Hyalangium gracile: one gene and its partner. Each later gene encodes a partner of the first gene's protein in a complex. Links are inferred from orthologs where the notes say so. Each region holds a gene or a part of one and is shown on either strand. Other genes may lie near its edges.

Evidence for each region.
Region 2: the proteins of rimM (region 1) and rpsS are in contact, whole or in part, in a crystal structure (PDB 3A1P), measured with the Thermus thermophilus proteins. The link is inferred for Hyalangium gracile from one-to-one orthologs. Residues at the interface, in WP_008632437.1 of Thermus thermophilus: Val4, Glu5, Ile6, Gly7, Arg8, Arg22, Gly23, Glu24, Val26, Leu84, Glu85, Glu86, Gly87, Arg88, Tyr89, Tyr90, Tyr91, Phe92, Leu94, Asp111, Ile112, Leu113, Asp114, Ala115, Gly116, Ala117, Gln118, Asp119, Val120, Ile122; in WP_011173711.1 of Thermus thermophilus: Lys28, Arg29, Leu30, Lys32, Thr48, Gln56, His57, Val58, Pro59, Val60, Tyr61, Thr63, Met66, Glu73, Phe74, Pro76, Thr77, Arg78, Arg81, His83, Gly84, Lys85, Glu86, Ala87, Lys88, Ala89, Thr90, Lys91, Lys92, Lys93.

The regions. Positions count from the first base shown.
Region 1 is NZ_JAHXBG010000015.1:159,328-168,119, forward strand. What follows is about bases 2,131-5,084. They hold rimM (ribosome maturation factor RimM), read right to left. Parts: upstream 3,895-5,084; coding sequence 3,367-3,894; downstream 2,131-3,366. Other genes in these bases: rplS (50S ribosomal protein L19), read right to left, coding at 2,131-2,501; trmD (tRNA (guanosine(37)-N1)-methyltransferase TrmD), read right to left, coding at 2,633-3,367; KY572_RS28440 (KH domain-containing protein), read right to left, coding at 3,891-4,184; rpsP (30S ribosomal protein S16), read right to left, coding at 4,207-4,464; rlmN (23S rRNA (adenine(2503)-C(2))-methyltransferase RlmN), read right to left, coding at 4,543-5,084. Also shown: KY572_RS28420 (ATP-binding protein), read right to left, coding at 31-1,986; more of rplS, read right to left, coding at 2,094-2,130; more of rlmN, read right to left, coding at 5,085-5,688; KY572_RS28455 (nuclear transport factor 2 family protein), read left to right, coding at 5,838-6,404; ndk (nucleoside-diphosphate kinase), read right to left, coding at 6,452-6,895; sucD (succinate--CoA ligase subunit alpha), read right to left, coding at 6,933-7,835; sucC (ADP-forming succinate--CoA ligase subunit beta), read right to left, coding at 7,871-8,792. UniProt on the Escherichia coli protein: One of at least 4 proteins (Era, RbfA, RimM and RsgA/YjeQ) that assist in the late assembly stage of the 30S ribosomal subunit.
Region 2 is NZ_JAHXBG010000030.1:684-9,233, forward strand. What follows is about bases 684-3,395. They hold rpsS (30S ribosomal protein S19), read left to right. Parts: upstream 684-1,751; coding sequence 1,752-2,039; downstream 2,040-3,395. Other genes in these bases: KY572_RS39340 (50S ribosomal protein L23), read left to right, coding at 684-854; rplB (50S ribosomal protein L2), read left to right, coding at 887-1,732; rplV (50S ribosomal protein L22), read left to right, coding at 2,064-2,408; rpsC (30S ribosomal protein S3), read left to right, coding at 2,443-3,105; rplP (50S ribosomal protein L16), read left to right, coding at 3,162-3,395. In the rest of the region: rplD (50S ribosomal protein L4), read left to right, coding at 1-564; more of KY572_RS39340, read left to right, coding at 561-683; more of rplP, read left to right, coding at 3,396-3,581; rpmC (50S ribosomal protein L29), read left to right, coding at 3,604-3,816; rpsQ (30S ribosomal protein S17), read left to right, coding at 3,892-4,209; rplN (50S ribosomal protein L14), read left to right, coding at 4,311-4,679; rplX (50S ribosomal protein L24), read left to right, coding at 4,715-5,044; rplE (50S ribosomal protein L5), read left to right, coding at 5,219-5,884; KY572_RS39395 (type Z 30S ribosomal protein S14), read left to right, coding at 5,906-6,091; rpsH (30S ribosomal protein S8), read left to right, coding at 6,263-6,664; rplF (50S ribosomal protein L6), read left to right, coding at 6,726-7,292; rplR (50S ribosomal protein L18), read left to right, coding at 7,401-7,754; rpsE (30S ribosomal protein S5), read left to right, coding at 7,779-8,300; rpmD (50S ribosomal protein L30), read left to right, coding at 8,303-8,550. UniProt on the Escherichia coli protein: In the E.coli 70S ribosome in the initiation state it has been modeled to contact the 23S rRNA of the 50S subunit forming part of bridge B1a; this bridge is broken in the model with bound EF-G.

The DNA of each region.
Region 1 (8,792 bases):
GAGCCCGACGAGGCGCCTCCCGGGCCGCGCTCAGATGTTCACGGTCCCCTCGGCCAGCTGCGGCAGGCCGGGGTGGTTCGTGACGAGCAGCACCTGAGTCAGCGTGCCCAGGTGCTTGAGCATCCGGCCGATCAGCGGCAGCTTCACCTCGTCCATGCCGGCGAACGGGTGCTCCAGGATGAACGGGTACTTCACCCGGGCGCTCACCTTCTCCACCACCGTCATCCGCAGCGCCAGGTAGTACATGTCCATGTCTCGAGGAGGGATCTCCCCCACCCCGAGTTGCTGGCCCGGCACGAACACCGAGCCCAGGCCGTCCTTGTCCCACTCGACGCCCAGGTAGCGCCGATCCGTGAGGGCGCTCAGGTACTGGGTGCACCGGTCCCGCAGCAGCCCCGCCACCGTGGGCACGTCCATGGACAACAGATCCGCGGCCACCTTCATCAGCACCGGGGACGGGTCCTCCATCGGCCCCGAGGCCGCCCCCATGCCAGGATCCGCGGCTCCCGCCGCCATGGGCACCGCTCCGGACTTCGCCAGCGCGATGGACTCCTTCGTCCGGGAGAGCTCCCGCTCCACCTCGCGCAGATCGCGCACGAACGAGCCCTTCTTCCCGATCTCCGCGTTGAGCTGCTCGATCTGCTCCTTGATGGAGTCGCGCTGCTGCCCCGCTGCCACGTACTCCGGATCGGACTCCATGGCCGTGAGCTGATCGCGCAGCTCGGTGAGCCGCTGCTCCAGCAGCCCCTTGCGCTCGAACATGGCGGGGATCTCCTCGGGCGTCTCCACATCGAGCGCCTTCAGAGCCCTGCGCACCGGCGCGGCATCGACCTCGAACTCCTCGAGGATCTTCTTCTCGCGCGCGGAGAACATGCCCTCCTTGCTGCGCACATTCGACGTCTTCGACAGATCGTCCACGTACCGCAGCGCCACCATCGCCGCCCACCCGAAGGCGGGGATGTCCAGCAGCGTCAGGTAGCGCCACCCCGTGTCCAGCACCGCGCCCAGGATGATGCCCATCAGCAGGAACAGCGATCCGGCGCCCACCCCCACCCAGAAGAGGGGGTTCTTCTTCAACGGCTCCACGGCCACGGGCGCCGCCTGCGCCTCCTGCTCGCGCTCCTGCGCCAGCCGGTTCAGCGCATCCTCCCGCCGAGCCACCGCCTTGGGGTAGCGCTCCACGCGGGTGAGGATGTCGGCCGGCAACCCCAGCGACTCAGGCGTGGGCGCCGCGTTCCACGCGTTCTCCGCGTCGCGCACGGCCACCCGGAGGCCCTCGGTGCTCTTCAGCTTCCGCTCCACCTCGAAGAGCTGCGAGTTGAGGCCGTCCAGCTTGAACTGGAGATCCTCCATCACTCGCGACTTCACGAGCTCCTCCTCCAGCTCCTTGAGCTTCGCCTCGGCAGCGGGGATGTCCTCCGCGGGCGCCACGGCCTGGGTGCTGGCCAGTCCAGACAAGGAAGGGTTGCTGCCCAGGGCGGGCATGCCGGGATGACTCCCGCCCACGCCCGGCAGCGACGGACGCTTCAGATCCGGCTTGGAGGTGCGCACCCGTGGCTTGCGTGAGGGCATCTGCCCGGGCGTCAGCGAGTACACGTGCTCCCAGGCCGTGCGCGACGGCAGGCCCACCTGCGCTCGCAGGAACTGGGCGATCTCCGTCGAGTCCTGGGACACCAGCTCCGGCGGTTGGCCCGGCGCCGTCTGCTTGTGCAGCGTCCCCACCCCGCCCAGATCCCGCAGCAGGCGGTAGGTGAGGTTGTCCTGGCCCACCAGGGTGAGGGCCGCCTTGGCGGCCTTCTGGCCCTGTGCCGCGAACCGGGCGTCCTCGCCGCGCCCATCGGCATACAGGAGCGCCAGCGAGAGCGCCGCCAGCGGGCTGATCTCACCACCGGGCGGCTTGAGGACGAGGAAGCCCTGCTTGAAGGGGAAGCGGCCCTGCGGGGAGAAGCCCCGGACGTTCTGGACGGCGACCTCGGTGAAGTGCATGCGCGGCCCCATTCTAGCGCACAAAAGCAGAGAGGAGCGTCCTGGAACGGACACTCCTCTCGGTACCGCGAAAGGCTGTGACGTGGGGCCGTGAGGACCCCGGCCGACTAGGCCCCGGCGGCGGGCTTGGTGGCCTTCTTGCCCTCGGCGGACGGCGCCGGGGTGTTGTCCTCCTGCACGTCCACGCGGGAGGCCTTGCCCTTGAGGTCGCGGAGGTAGAAGAGGCGGTTGCGGTTCACGCTGCCGCGCGAGAGGACCTCGATCTTCTCGTAGCGGGGGCTGTGCAGCGGGAAGATGCGCTCCACGCCGACGCCGAAGGACACCTTGCGCACGGTGAAGCTGGCGCGGTTGTTGCCCTTCTTCTTGCGGATGACGACGCCCTCGAAAGCCTGGACGCGCTCCTTCTCACCCTCCTTCACCTTCCAGTGAACTCGAACCGAGTCGCCGGTCCGGAAGTCGACCAGCTCCTTGCGCAGGTGCTTGGCTTCGACGTACTCGATGGCGCTGTGACGCATGACGGACTCCAGAAATCTTGTGGTGCGAAAGACCAGTAAGAGGGGGGCCTAGTAGCAGAGAGAGGCGAGTCGGACAAGTCCGCAGATCGTCCTGTGTTTCGCCCTGCCCGTCCCGGAGTCCAACCCCGGCGCTACAGGTCTTCCTCCCTCAGGTTCAGCAGCTTCTGGTCCGCTGGCCCGAGCTCCAGGCGGGCGAAGAGGTCCGGCCGGCGCTCCCGGGTGAGCATCAGGGCCTTCCAGCGCCTCCAGCGGGCAATCCGGGCGTGATCCCCGGACTGGAGCACCGCGGGCACCTCCGCGCCCCGGAACACGGGCGGCCGGGTGTACTGGGGGTGCTCCAGCAGCCCCTCCTCGAAGCTCTCGCTGACGTGGGACGCCTGGTTGCCCAGCACCCCAGGGAGCAGCCGGGCCACCGCGTCCACCACCGCCAGCGCCGCGATCTCCCCGCCCGTGAGGATGAAGTCCCCCAGGGACAGCTCCCCGTCCAGGTACCCCATCACCCGCTCGTCCACGCCCTCGTACCGGCCGCAGATGAGGATCAGCCCCGGCGCGTGGCTGACGAGCTCGCGCGCCCGGGCCTGGGTGAACGTGGGCCCCCGAGGGCTCATCAGCAGCACCTTCGCGCCCGGGTTTCGGGCCCGCGCCGCCTCGATGGCCGCCACCAGCGGCTCCACCTTCATCACCATGCCCGCGCCGCCGCCGTAGGGCGTGTCGTCCGTGACGCGGTGCTTGCCCTCGGCGTACTCGCGGATGTCCGTGGCGGTGACGGCCAGCTTGCCCCGCTCTCGCGCCTTGCCGAGGATGCTCTCGCTCACGTACCCGGACACCATCCCAGGGAAGAGCGTGAGGATCTCCACCGGGTACATCAGCCCTCCTCCTCCCCCACGTACTCGGGCGGCTTGATGACGATCCGCCCTCCCGGCACGTCCACGGAGGGGACGAACTCATCGGCGAAGGGGACGATCAGCTCGGGCTTGCCCGGCCCTTGGATGACGAGGTTGGGCACCTCGCCGGTGGCCCAGAGCTCCACCACCTTGCCCAGCTCCTGGCCCGCCTCGTCCACGGCGGTGAGCCCCACCAGATCGCCCTGGAAGTACTCGCCCTCGGAGGGAGGCTCCAGATCCTCGCGGTAGACGAACACCGTGGAGCCGACCAGTCCCTCGGCGTCCTCGCGCGTCTCCACTCCCTCGAAGGCGATGATGTCCTCCTTGGGCGTGGGCCGCAGGGACTCGATGCGCAGCTCCCGCTCCTGGCCTGCGCGGGTGCGCACGCGCACGCGCTCCACGGCCGCGAGCGTCTGCGAGCCGGGATCGAACGGGCGCACGGCGATCTCGCCCCGGATGCCATGGGCCCGGGCCACATAGCCCAGCTCCAAGAGAGGCCGGGGCGTCACTGGGCGTCGGGGGCGGGAGGCGCCGCGGGAGCCGCCACCGGGGCGGGCGCCGCGCGCCGATCGTCGAGGATCTCGAGGCGGACCTTCTGCCCTTGCTTCTGGGCGGCGGCGCTCAGCAACGTCCGGAGGGCATTCACGGTCCGCCCGTCACGGCCGATCACCTTGCCGACGTCCTCGGGAGCGACCTTCAGCTCATAGAGCCGGGCGCCGTCCACCTCGGACACACGCAGGCCCACCTGGTCTGGTTGGTCGACCAGGGCCCGCGCGAGATAAGTGAGAAGTTGCTCCACGTCCGGTCAGATCCGGTCGGGATCAGGCCGTGGGAGGCGTGGCCTTGGCCGCGCGCTTGATGAGCTCGCCCACCGTCTCGGAAGGCGTCGCGCCCGTCTTCAGCCAGTACTGGAGCCGCTCCTGGTTGAACTCCACCTTCGGGGGGTTCAGGTTCGGATCGTAGGCCCCCACGGCCTCGATGAACTTGCCATCCCGGGGGTTCCGGGAGTCGGTGGCAACCACGTGGTAGTACGGCTTCTTCTTGGCGCCCGCGCGGGCGAGACGGAGGACGACGGCCATTGAACAGACTCCAGTGAAAACAGCAGGTAACGAAAATTTGTAGGAGGGCGCGCTATTAGCGTCCCTGCCTCGGGATTGTCAAGGAAGCTCGGTAGCTTGCGTCGCCTGCGAGGCATCCTGCCCGCCCCGGTTGGCGAGCTGCCCACAGGCGCCGGCGATGTCCCGGCCTCGATTCTGTCGGATGAAGGCGGCGATGTGGCCCTCGGCGAGGATGGCGCGGAAGGCCTCCGCCCGCTCCTCCATGGTGGTCTGGAAGCCCAGGCCGGGGTTCTCGTTGTAGGGGATGAGGTTCACCTTGGCGGGGATGCCCTTGAGCAGCTCGATGAGCCGGTAGGCGTCCTCGTCGCTGTCGTTGAAGCCCCTCAATAGTACGTACTCAAACGTAATCCGCCGGCCCTGGCGCAGGGGGAACTTGCGGCACGCCTCCAGCAGGGCGGCGATGTTCCACTTGCGGTTGACGGGCATCGTCTTGCTGCGCTGCTCGTCGGTGCTGGCGTTGAGCGAGATGGCCAGCTTGACGTCCGTCTCCTGGCCGAAGCGCTCGATCATGGGCACCAGGCCCACGGTGGAGACGGTGATGTGGCGGTGGGAGAAGTTGGGCCCTTCCTCGGACTGGAGGATGGAGAGCGCCGTCTTGAGGTTCTCGAAGTTGTGGAGCGGCTCGCCCATGCCCATGAACACCAGGTTGCTGAGCGGGCGGTAGGTCTCCAGGCCCTCGAGCTGGCGCACCTCGCGGTTGACGCGGTGCACCTGGGCGACGATCTCTCCGGGGGTGAGGTTGCGCTTGAGCCCCAGGGTGCCCGTCATGCAGAACGAGCACGCCATGGCGCAGCCCACCTGGGTGGAGACGCACAGCGTCTTGCGGTCCTCGGAGGGCATGTAGACGGACTCGATGTAGCGTCCATCGCGCGTCTTGAAGCGGTACTTGATGGTGCCATCCATCGAGCGCTGCTCGAGATCCTTCTCGAGCGGGACGATCTCGGCGCGCTCCTTGAGCTTCTGGCGCAGGGCCTTGGACAGGTCCGTCATCTCGTCGAACGAGGTGACGCCGCGCTGGTGGATCCAGCGGAAGACCTGCCCGGCGCGGAAGGCGCGCTCGCCCAGCTGCTCGGTGAGGAAGCGGGTCAGTCCCTCCAGCGTGAGGCTGGACACGTCGACGAGCTTCGCCGGCGCGGGCGCGGGCAGCGGCGTGGTGTCAGGAGTGGTGACGGAGGGCTCGGACATCATCAGGGTTCTAACGAGGGGTGTAGGGGGGAGCCTTCCCACATCTGGGGGCGGCAAGTCAAAGGCGCGCTCGCCAGGTCGCCAGCAGCCCCGCGAATTGGGAGAATGCGCCGCCGCCCTTCCCCGCCGTCCAGGAGCCAACCCACCTCATGAGCCAGGAAACCATCCACCTCGTGCAGAAGGCCTTCGAACTCACGATGAAGCGCGACATGGAGGCGCTGCGCGAGCTCGTCACACCGGACTACCACCTCTGGACCACCTACCCCGCCCACCTGCCCTTCAGCGGAGAGGCGCGGGGCCCGGAGGACAGCGCGGCGCTGATGCTGCGCCTGACCAATGCGTTCGAGATTCTCGGCGCCGAGGTGAGGGGCATCGTCACGCAGCCGGACATGGCCGTCGTCATCGTCGAGGAGAAGCTGCGCTCGAGGGAGACCGGGAAGACGACCACCAACAACGTCGTGAGCGTCATGACGCTGCGGGACGGCAAGCTCGCCTCCTCGCGCATCTTCGCGGACACCTTCGCCATCAGCGAGGTCCTCCGCCAGGACGCGCCCCCCGAGCGCGCCTCCCGCCCCAAGAAGAGCCCGGCGAAGAAGAACACCGTGAAGGCGGGCAAGAAGGCCGCGGCGCCGGCGAAGAAGAACACCGTCCGGGCGGCCAAGGCCCCGAAGGGCGCGGCCCGGGGCAAGAAGAGCACGGCCCGGGCTCGCGCCTGAGCGCGGGCACCGGGCCGTAGGTCCCATCGACATCGGGGCAGGAAGGACTACTTCTTGCCCTGGTACTCGTACGAGTGGATCTCGGTCTCGCGGAAGAAGTAGGCGACCTCGATCTTCGCGTTCTCGAGGCTGTCCGAGCCGTGCACCGTGTTCTTGTCGATGCTGGTGGCGAACTCCTTGCGGATGGTGCCCGGGGCGGCGTTGGCCGGGTTGGTGGCGCCCATGATCTCGCGGTTGGCGGCCACGGCGTTCTCACCCTCCAGCACCATCAGCACCACGGGGCCAGAGATCATGAAGCTGACCAGATCCTTGAAGAAGGGGCGCGCCTTGTGCACGGCGTAGAAGCCCTCGGCCTGCGCCTGGGACAGGTGCTGCAGGCGGATGGCGACGGGCTTCAGGCCCTTCTCCTCGAACTTGGAGATGATCTTGCCGATGATGCCCTTCTCCAGCCCGTCCGGCTTGATGATGGAAAGCGTACGCTCGATGGCCATGTGGTGGTCCTCGTGTCTTGAGTGAGAGGTGGAACGGCTAGCGGTTCTTCTTGGGGGCGCCGCGCTTGAGCGCCTCCTGGAGCGTGGTGCCCAGCTCCGTGGGGCTGGCGGCCATGAGGAAGCCGGCGGCCTCCATGGCCTTGATCTTCTCCGAGGCGGTGCCCTTGCCGCCGGAGATGATGGCGCCCGCGTGGCCCATGCGCTTGCCCGGAGGCGCGGACTGGCCCGCGATGAAGCCGGCGATGGGCTTGGTGAACTCGCGCGCCACGTACTCGGCGGCGGCCTCCTCGGCGCTGCCGCCGATCTCGCCGATCATGATGACGGCGTCCGTCTCCGGATCGGCGTTGAACAGCTTGAGGCAGTCGATGAAGTCCGTGCCGTTGACCGGATCACCGCCGATGCCCACCGCGGTGCTCTGGCCCAGGCCCAGCTGGGTGAGCTGGTGCACGGCCTCGTACGTCAGCGTGCCCGAGCGCGACACCACGCCGATGCGGCCCGGCTTGTGGATGTGGCCCGGCATGATGCCGATCTTGCACTTGGCGCCCGGGGTGATGACGCCGGGGCAGTTGGGGCCGATGAGGCGAATGCCCGGCTTGCCCTGCAGGTAGCGCTTGGCGCGCACCATGTCGTTGACGGGGATGCCCTCGGTGATGGTGATGATGAGGGCGACGCCCGCATCAGCGGCCTCCATGATGGAGTCCGCGGCGAACGGCGGCGGGACGAAGATGACGGAGGTGTTGGCGCCCGTCTGCTTCACCGCGTCGGCCACGGAGTTGAAGACGGGGACCTTGCCCTCGAAGTCGGTGCCGCCCTTGCCCGGGGTGACGCCGGCCACCAGCTTCGTGCCGTACTCCAGCATCTGCTTGGAGTGGAACGAGCCCGCCGAGCCCGTGATGCCCTGGCAGAGGACCTTCGTGTTCTCGTTGACGAGGATGCTCATGAGGTGACTCTCGTAAAGACGGGGTGACGGAGGGGCTACTTGACCGCGGCCACGGCCTTCTCGGCGGCCTGGCGCAGGTTGTCCGCGGGGGTGATGGCGAGCCCGGAGTTGCGCAGCAGCTCCTTGCCCTTCTCCACGTTGGTGCCCTCGAGCCGCACCACCAGCGGCACCTTGAGCTGCACCTCCTTGGCGGCGGCGATGATGCCCTCGGCGATGACGTCGCACTTCATGATGCCGCCGAAGATGTTGACCAGCACCGCCTTCACGTTCGCATCGGCGAGGATCAGCTTGAAGGCCGCCGTCACCTTCTCCTTGCTGGCGCCGCCGCCCACGTCCAGGAAGTTGGCCGGGCTGCCGCCCACCAGCTTGATGGTGTCCATGGTGGCCATGGCCAGGCCCGCGCCGTTCACCATGCAGCCGATGTTGCCGTCCAGCGCGATGTAGGCCAGATCGTACTCCTTGGCCTGCGTCTCACGCGGCTCCTCCTCGGCCAGGTCGCGGTACTCCAGCAGATCCTTGTGCCGGTAGAGGGCGTTCTCGTCGAAGTTCACCTTCGCGTCGAGCGCCACCACGCCGCCGTCCTTGAGGATGACCAGCGGGTTGATCTCCACGAGGGAGGAGTCCGTCTCGATGTACATCTTGTAGAGCGCGGAGCAGAACTGGACGAACTTGTTCACCGTGGGGCCAGAGAGGCCCAGGCCGAAGGCGAGCTTGCGGCCCTGGAAGTCCAGGAAGCCGACGGCCGGATCCACCGCCTCGCGGAGGATCTTCTCGGGGTGCTTGGCGGCCACCTCCTCGATCTCCACGCCGCCTTCCTTGGAGGCCATGAAGGTGATGCGCGAGGTGGCGCGGTCCAGCGTCACGCCCAGGTACAGCTCCTGGGCGATGGCGAGCCCCTCCTCGATGTAGACCTTGTGGACCGTCTGGCCCTCGGGCCCGGTCTGGATGGTCTTCAGC
Region 2 (8,550 bases), on another replicon or contig:
GACACGGTGTTTGGCGCCGAGCCGAACCCCCACCTCTTCTACGAGGTGGCGAAGATGCAGCAGATCAACCGTCGCCGCGGCACCGTGGGTGTGAAGAACACCTCGCTGGTGAGCGGCGGTGGCAAGAAGCCCTGGAAGCAGAAGGGTACCGGCCGCGCCCGTCAGGGCTCCATCCGCGCTTCCCACTGGGTTGGCGGTGGTAAGGCGATGGCTCCCAAGGCTCGGGACTACACCTACCGTCCTCCCCGCCAGGTTCGTCGCGGCGCGCTCCGCGCGGCGCTCAGCCTGCGCGCCAAGGAGAACGCGCTGGTCATCCTGGACGGCTTCAAGCTCGACGCCCCGAAGAGCAAGCAGGCCTTCGACGTGCTGACCAAGCGCCTGAAGCTGGAGAACGCCCTGGTCATCGACGAGAAGGGCAACATCAACCTGCACCGCAGCGTGCGCAACCTGGCTCAGTTCGATGTGCTGCCGCCCGAGGGTATCAACCTCGAGTCCGTGCTCCGCCACAAGCAGCTCGTGCTGACCTCCGCGGCCGCCAAGGCCATCCAGGAGGCCCTGTCATGAAGATCCACGACGTCATCAAGGGTCCGCTCATCACCGAGAAGCTGGACCAGGCCCGCGAGAAGTTCCGCCAGTACTCCTTCATCGTCGACAAGAAGGCGACGAAGGTGGACGTGGCTCGCGCGGTCGAGAGCCTCTTCAAGGTCACCGTCGAGGGCGTTCGCACCAACATCGTCCGCGGCAAGATCAAGCGCGTGGGCAAGAGCATCGGCCAGCGCCCCAACTACAAGAAGGCCGTCGTCACCCTCAAGGAGGGCGACAAGATCGAGCTCTTCGAGGGAGGGACGGCCTAGGCGCACCGCGCTGACCGTCTGAGGAAACCACCATGGGCATCAAGAAGTACAAGCCGACCTCCGCTGCTCGCCGCCTGATGACGGTGTCCGACTTCGCGGACATCACCAAGGACACGCCGGAGAAGAGCCTCACCGAGCCGCTCAAGCGCTCCGGTGGCCGCAACGTCCACGGCCACATCACCCGCCGTCACCAGGGTGGCGGTCACAAGCGCCGCTACCGCGTCATCGACTTCAAGCGTCGTGACAAGGACGGCGTGCCGGCCAAGGTCGCCTCCGTGGAGTACGACCCGAACCGCACCGCCAACATCGCGCTGCTGCACTACGCGGACGGCGAGAAGCGCTACATCCTGGCCCCGGTGGGCCTGGCGGTGGGCGACACGCTGTTCGCCGGCCCCAACGCGGACATCCGGCCGGGCAACTGCCTGCCGCTGCTGAACATCCCGGTGGGTACGGTCATCCACAACGTGGAGCTGAAGCCGGGCCGCGGCGCGCAGATCATCCGCTCGGCCGGCACCTCCGGTCAGCTGATGGCCAAGGAGGACCGCTACGCCCAGGTCCGCCTGCCCTCGGGCGCGGTGCGCAAGGTGCTCATCGAGTGCCGCGCCACCGTCGGCCAGCTCGGCAACATCGAGCATGAGATCATCCGCGTCGGCAAGGCGGGTAAGAGCCGCTGGCTGGGCATCCGGCCCACCGTCCGCGGTCTGGCGATGAACCCGGTCGACCACCCGCACGGTGGCGGTGAGGGTAAGTCCGGCCAGGGTAACCCGCACCCGGTGTCGCCGTGGGGCAAGAAGACCAAGGGCCTCACCACGCGCACCAACAAGCGGACCGACAAGTTCATCGTGAGCAAGCGGCGGCAGGGCCCGCGCAGCCAGTAGCTCGTAAAGGGATTCTGAAATGGCTCGTTCGATCAAGAAGGGACCGTTCGTCGACGATCATCTCCTCAAGAAGGTGGAGGACATGATCAAGACGAACCAGAAGAAGGTCGTGAAGACGTGGTCGCGGCGCTCCACCATCCTGCCGGAGTTCGTCGGGCACACCTTCGCGGTTCACAACGGGAAGAAGTTCATCCCGGTGTTCGTGACGGAGAACATGGTGGGTCACAAGCTCGGCGAGTTCGCGCCGACTCGGACCTTCGGCGGGCACTCGGCGGAGAAGAAGGTCGCCAAGGCCCCCGGTAAGTAATCCGGACCGCTCTAGGAGATGACGATGGAGTCCACTGCACATCTGCGCTACGTCCGCATGTCCCCCCGGAAGCTCTCGACGGTGGCTGCGCTCGTCCGGGGCAAGCCTGTCGAGGCTGCCCTCAACATCCTGAAGTTCACCCCCCGCGCCGCGGCGGCTCCGCTCGGCAAGCTCATCAAGAGCGCCGTGGCCAACGCCACCGACAAGTCCAAGGGCCAGGTCGACGTGGACACGCTCTACGTGAAGACCATCTCCGTGGACCAGGCTCCCACCCAGCGCCGGTACATGCCGCGCGCCATGGGCCGGGCCACGCGCATCAACAAGAAGAGCGCCCACGTTCACGTGGTGCTCGCCGAGGCCAAGAAGTAGCCCTCCGGGCCTTCAATCTTTAAGGAGAAGCACGTTGGGACAGAAAGTTCATCCGATCGGGTTCCGCCTCGGCGTCATCAAGACCTGGGACAGCAAGTGGTTCGAGCACAAGAACTACGCCCAGTGGCTGCATGAGGACATCCGCATCCGCGAGTTCGTGAAGAAGTCGCTCAACCACGCGGGCGTCTCCAAGGTGGAGATCGAGCGCGCGGCCAACAAGGTGAAGGTCAACGTCCACACCGCGCGCCCGGGCATCGTCATCGGCAAGCGCGGCGCGGGCATCGAGACGGTGAAGAAGGACCTGCAGCAGTTCACCAAGAACGAGGTCTTCCTCAACATCGTCGAGGTCCGCAAGGCGGAGACCGACGCGCAGCTGGTGGCCGAGAACATCGCCACCCAGCTCGAGCGCCGCATCGCCTTCCGCCGCGCCATGAAGAAGGCGCTGCAGACGGCCATGAAGTTCGGCGCCAAGGGCATCCGCGTGGCCTGCTCGGGCCGCCTGGGTGGCGCGGAGATGGCGCGCTACGAGTGGTACCGCGAGGGCCGCGTGCCCCTGCACACCCTGCGCGCCGACATCGACTACGGCTTCGCCGAGGCGAAGACCACCTACGGCAAGATTGGCTGCAAGGTCTGGATCTGCCGCGGCGAGGTTCTGCCGGGCAAGGGCGGCCAGGCCCCGATGCCCTCCAACCGCTAGCTCTGAGCTCCCCGGGGCGCCCACGGGTGCCCCTTCGGGGATGAAGGACACCGACGATGCTTCAGCCTGCTCGTACCAAGTTCCGCAAGATGCACAAGGGCCGCACCCCGGGTAAGGCCCACCGTGGCAGCAACCTCACCTATGGTGAGTACGGCCTCATGTCCCTGCAGCCGGGGTGGATCACCTCGCGGCAGATCGAGGCGGCCCGTATCGCGATGACCCGCCACGTGAAGCGCGGCGGCAAGATCTGGATCCGGATCTTCCCGGACAAGCCCATCACGAAGAAGCCCGCCGAGACCCGTATGGGTACCGGTAAGGGAGGCGTGGAGTACTACGTGGCCGTGGTGAAGCCGGGCCGCATCCTCTACGAGATGGAGGGCATGACGGCCGACGTGGCCACCAGCGCGCTCAAGCTCGCGCAGGCGAAGTTGCCTGTGCTCACCAAGATCGTGACCCGCGGCGCGCTGTCACTCTAGCCCCGCGCCCAGGAGACCGAAGATGGCGACTGCCAAGGAACTGAAGGAGTTGTCGGTGGAGGACCTGCAGCGGCGCGCGGATGAGCTGCGCACCACGCTGTTCCAGGACCAGCTGAGCATGCGGACGGGCAATCTGGACAGCCCCTCGCAGCGCACCCAGCACCGCCGCGACCTGGCCCGCGTTCTCACCGTGCTGACGGAGAAGAAGAAGGCTCCGCAGAAGACGGACAAGTAGCTTTCAAGGGCATGCCCCCAGGGGCTGCCGTCACCGGGAAGTCCCGGGGACACTGACTGACAGGCGAGATTCACGATGGCTGAAGAGACCCAGACCACCTCCGCTCCCGAGACCTCCTCCCGCGGCCGTCCCAAGACGCGCGTGGGGATCGTCACCTCGAACAAGATGCAGAAGACGGTGATCGTCACCGTCCAGCGCCGCGCGCCGCACGCCAAGTACGGCAAGATCATGAGCATGCGCGAGAAGTACAAGGCGCACGTCGAGGACCACGACTACCCGAAGAAGATCACCATCAACGAGGGTGACCGCGTGCGCATCGCCGAGACGCGGCCGACCTCGAAGGACAAGCGGTGGCGGGTGGTCGAGGTGATCGAGAAGAGCAAGAACGTCTGAGCCACGTGAGCCCGCCGCCACCTGGCGCGGGCGGCTCGAGCCGCGCGGCTCCGCCCTCGCCGGGCCGGGGCCGCTCGTAGGACCTTAGAGGAGACTTCCAGATGATTCAGATGACGAGCGTGCTCGACGTGGCCGACAACTCGGGCGCCAAGAAGGTGTTCTGCATCAAGGTGCTCGGCGGCTCGAAGCGCAAGTACGCGTCGATCGGCGACGTGATCGTCGTGTCGATCCGCGAGGCGCTGCCGAACTCGAAGGTGAAGAAGGGTGACGTGGCCAAGGCCGTCATCGTTCGCACCAAGGCCGAGGTGGGTCGGCCCGACGGCAGCTACATCAAGTTCGATGGCAACTCGGCGGTCCTCATCAACAAGGACCTGGAGCCCATCGGCACGCGCATCTTCGGGCCGGTCGCCCGTGAGCTCCGCGCCCGCAAGTTCATGAAGATCATCTCGCTCGCGCCCGAGGTTCTGTAGTCCCGGCCAGCAGGCGAGCAGTCAGAGAGGAAGCCATGCAGAAGCTGAAGGTTGGAGACACCGTGCAGGTCATCTCGGGCGCCGAGCGCTCGGAGAAGACCCCGGCGAGCAAGCGCGGCAAGGTGCTGAAGATCGACCGCGAGGCGGGGCGTGTCACGGTGGAGGGGCTGCGGATGGTCAAGCGCCACCTCCGCAAGACGGCCCAGAGCCCCGAGGGCGGCATCGTCGAGAAGGCGGGCACCATCGCCCTGTCGGACATCCAGGTGGTCTGCGCCAAGTGCGACAAGCCGACCCGGGTGGGCATCCGCGCCGAGGGCGACAGCAAGAAGCGGTTCTGCAAGAACTGCGACGCCCTGATTGACTAGGGGTTTGGGTTGGGGCATGTATGCGCGCCCTTTGGCCACCCGGGGCCAGGGGCGAGCAGGCATGCGTACACGAGGGCCCGAAGCACTGGGGCCCTCTCGGTGTTTCTGAGATTCCGGATGAACTGATCGGGGCCGCTGGGTCCATGACGGCGCTCCGAAGCAGAGGACAGGACAATGGCTGACGAGAAGAAGCCTGAGCAGGCTGAGAAGAAGGAAAAGAAGGAAAAGAAGGGCCGCAAGAAGGAAGACGTCAAGAAGGCGGGCTTCGCGGCCAACATCGAGGAGGGCCTCGAGGCGAAGCCGGCGCGGCTGAAGCTGCGCTACCGCAAGGAGGGAGTGCCCGCCCTGATGAAGGAGCTGGGCCTGAAGAACCCCTTCCAGGTGCCGCGGCTCGAGAAGATCGTCGTCAACATGGGTCTGGGAGAGGCGCTCTCCAACAACAAGATCCTGGAGTCGGCGGTGGACCAGCTGGGCGCCATCACCGGTCAGAAGCCGGTCGTGACGCGCGCTCGCAAGTCGATCGCGAACTTCAAGCTGCGCCAGGGCCAGGCCATCGGCTGCGCCGTCACGCTGCGCGGCGACCGGATGTACGAGTTCCTGGACCGCCTCATCTCCGTGGCGCTGCCGCGCGTGCGTGACTTCAAGGGCGTGTCCCCCAAGGCGTTCGACGGGAAGGGCAACTACACGCTCGGCGTGCGCGAGCAGATCATCTTCCCTGAGATCAACTACGACCAGATCGAGAAGGTGAAGGGGCTCAACATCAGCTTCGTCACCACCGCGAAGAACGACGAGCAGGGGCTGGCGCTGATGCGTCACTTCGGCATGCCGTTCCGCCAGTAACTCCCGAGGAATCCAAGCTCCATGGCCAAGCTCTCCAAGATCGCCCAGGCGAAGCGCAAGCCGAAGTTCTCCGTGCGCAAGTACAACCGCTGCCCGCTGTGTGGCCGGCCGCGCGCCTTCCTGCGCAAGTTCCAGATGTGCCGCATCTGCCTGCGCCTGCGCGCGCTGCGCGGTGAGATCACCGGCGTGACCAAGTCGTCCTGGTAGTCGCCGGAAGAGGGTGCCCGGGGCCGCTGTTGCCCGGGGCATCCTGGCGCCACGCCGGCGCCGAAGCCTCAGAGTCGTGCGATCGCGGCGAACCCCCGGGATGGGCCCGGCAGGCGCGGCGGTCGAGTTCGCGGAGGGCCGAGGTGCCCTCCGCACGGAAGGTTGTTCCCCATGAAGCCGGTCAATGATCCCGTCGGCGATATGCTGACCCGCCTGCGCAACGCTTCGCGTGCGCGGCACGACAAGGTCGTCATTCCCCACTCGAAGCTCAAGGTCGAGATCGCTCGCGTCCTCAAGGACGAGGGCTACATCGGGGACTACACCGTCCACGAGCGCAAGCCGCAGAGCGAGATCACCGTCCAGCTGAAGTACGGGCCTGACCGCGCCGGCGCCATCACCGGCATCAAGCGCGTCTCCAAGCCGGGCCTGCGCCGCTACGTCCCCATGCGCGAGATTCCCCGCGTGCTCGGTGGCCTGGGCATCGCCGTGCTCTCCACGTCCAAGGGCATCATGTCGGACGGCGAGGCGCGCAAGCAGAACATCGGCGGCGAGCTGCTCTGCACCGTCTACTAGCCAGTGGCCTGGCGCCGCGACCCGAGAGGGGCGCGAGCCGGGCCGACCTTACGAGGCCATCATGAGTCGCATTGGAAAACTGCCGATCAAGTTGGGCGAGAAGTCGAAGGCGACCGTCGCCGGCACGAAGATCAACTTCGAGGGCCCCAAGGGCAAGCTGTCCGTGAACCTCCCCGCCAAGGTGAAGGTGGAGGTGAAGGACGGCAATGTGGTGGTGACGCGCGTGGATGACTCGCGCGAGGCCAGGAGCCTGCACGGCCTGGCGCGCACCATCCTGGCCAACGCCGCTCAGGGCGTGAGCAAGGGCTTCGAGCGCAAGCTGAGCATCCGCGGCGTCGGTTTCCGCGCCGAGGTGAAGGGCAAGACGATCCAGTTCGCGCTGGGCTTCTCGCACCCGGTGGTGTTCAACCTGCCGGAGGGCGTGACGGCCGAGGTGGACAAGACGCCTCGCACCGAGGAGAGCCTGCCCACGCTGGACCTGACGCTGCGCTCGGCGGACAAGGAGGCCCTGGGGGCCGCCGCCGTGAAGATCCGCGCGCTGCGCCCGCCCGAGCCGTACAAGGGCAAGGGCATCAAGTACGCGGAGGAGAAGGTTCGTCGTAAGGAGGGCAAGACCGGTACGACCTAGTCGTCGTCCGTGCCCTGAACGTTCATCAACCCGGCGAGCGCCTCTGGGGGCTCGCCATCATCCGGAGGCGGAAGGCCTCATCGCCGCCGGAAGGAAAAGGAATCAGCCATGCCGACTGTCGATCCGCGCATCAAGAGGAAGAACCGCATCCGCAAGAAGCTCTCGGGGACCACCGAGCGCCCTCGGCTCACGGTGTACAAGAGCCTCAAGCACATCTACGCCCAGGTGGTGGATGACTCCTCGGGCAAGACGCTCGCCTTCGCCTCCTCGCTCTCCAAGGAGCTCAAGGGGCAGGACGAGGGTGACAAGAAGGCGGATGCCAAGCGCGTGGGCAAGCTCATCGCCGAGAAGTGCAAGGCGGCCAACGTCGAGGCGGTGGTGTTCGACCGCAATGGTTTCCCGTACCAGGGGCGCATCGCCGCCGTGGCTGACGCCGCGCGCGAGGCCGGGCTGAAGTTCTAAGAAATCCGAAAGGAAGCACTCCAAGTGGCAACTCCGATCAATCCGAACGACCTGGACCTCACCGACCGCGTGGTGAACATCAACCGCGTGGCCAAGGTGGTGAAGGGTGGCCGCCGGTTCTCGTTCGCCGCCCTCGTGGTGGTGGGTGACGGCAACGGTCACGTGGGCGTGGGCCTGGGCAAGGCCAACGAGGTTCCCGAGGCCATCCGCAAGGGTGGCGAGAACGCCAAGAAGAACCTGTTCCGCGTGCCGCTGATGGGGCACACGATTCCGCACGAGAGCCTGGGCCACTTCGGCGCCGGGTGGGTGCTGCTCAAGCCGGCCAGCGAGGGTACGGGCGTCATCGCCGGTGGCGCGGTGCGCGCGGTCCTCGAGGCGGCGGGCATCCGCAACATCCTGACCAAGAGCCAGGGCTCGCGCAACCCACACAACGTGCTGAAGGCCACGGTGGCGGGGCTGAAGAAGCTGCGCTCGGCCGAGCAGGTCTCCCGGCTGCGCGGCAAGGACGTGGAGGCCACGAAGCTGGCCGGTGAGGCGAGGACCTAGTCATGGCGCTCAAGGTGAAGCTGGTGAAGAGCTCCGCTGGCTCTTCCAAGGAGATGCTGGACACCATCCGTGGGCTCGGCCTGAAGAAGTTCGGGGACGAGCGGCTGCTGAAGGACACTCCGTCCAACCGCGGCCTGGTGTTCAAGGTGAAGCACCTGGTCTCCAGCGAGACGGTGAGCCAGGAGGCTCCGGCGCCCAAGCGTCGCAAGCCGCGCAAGATCGTCGTCCGTGACCGGGCGCGCGCCCAGGC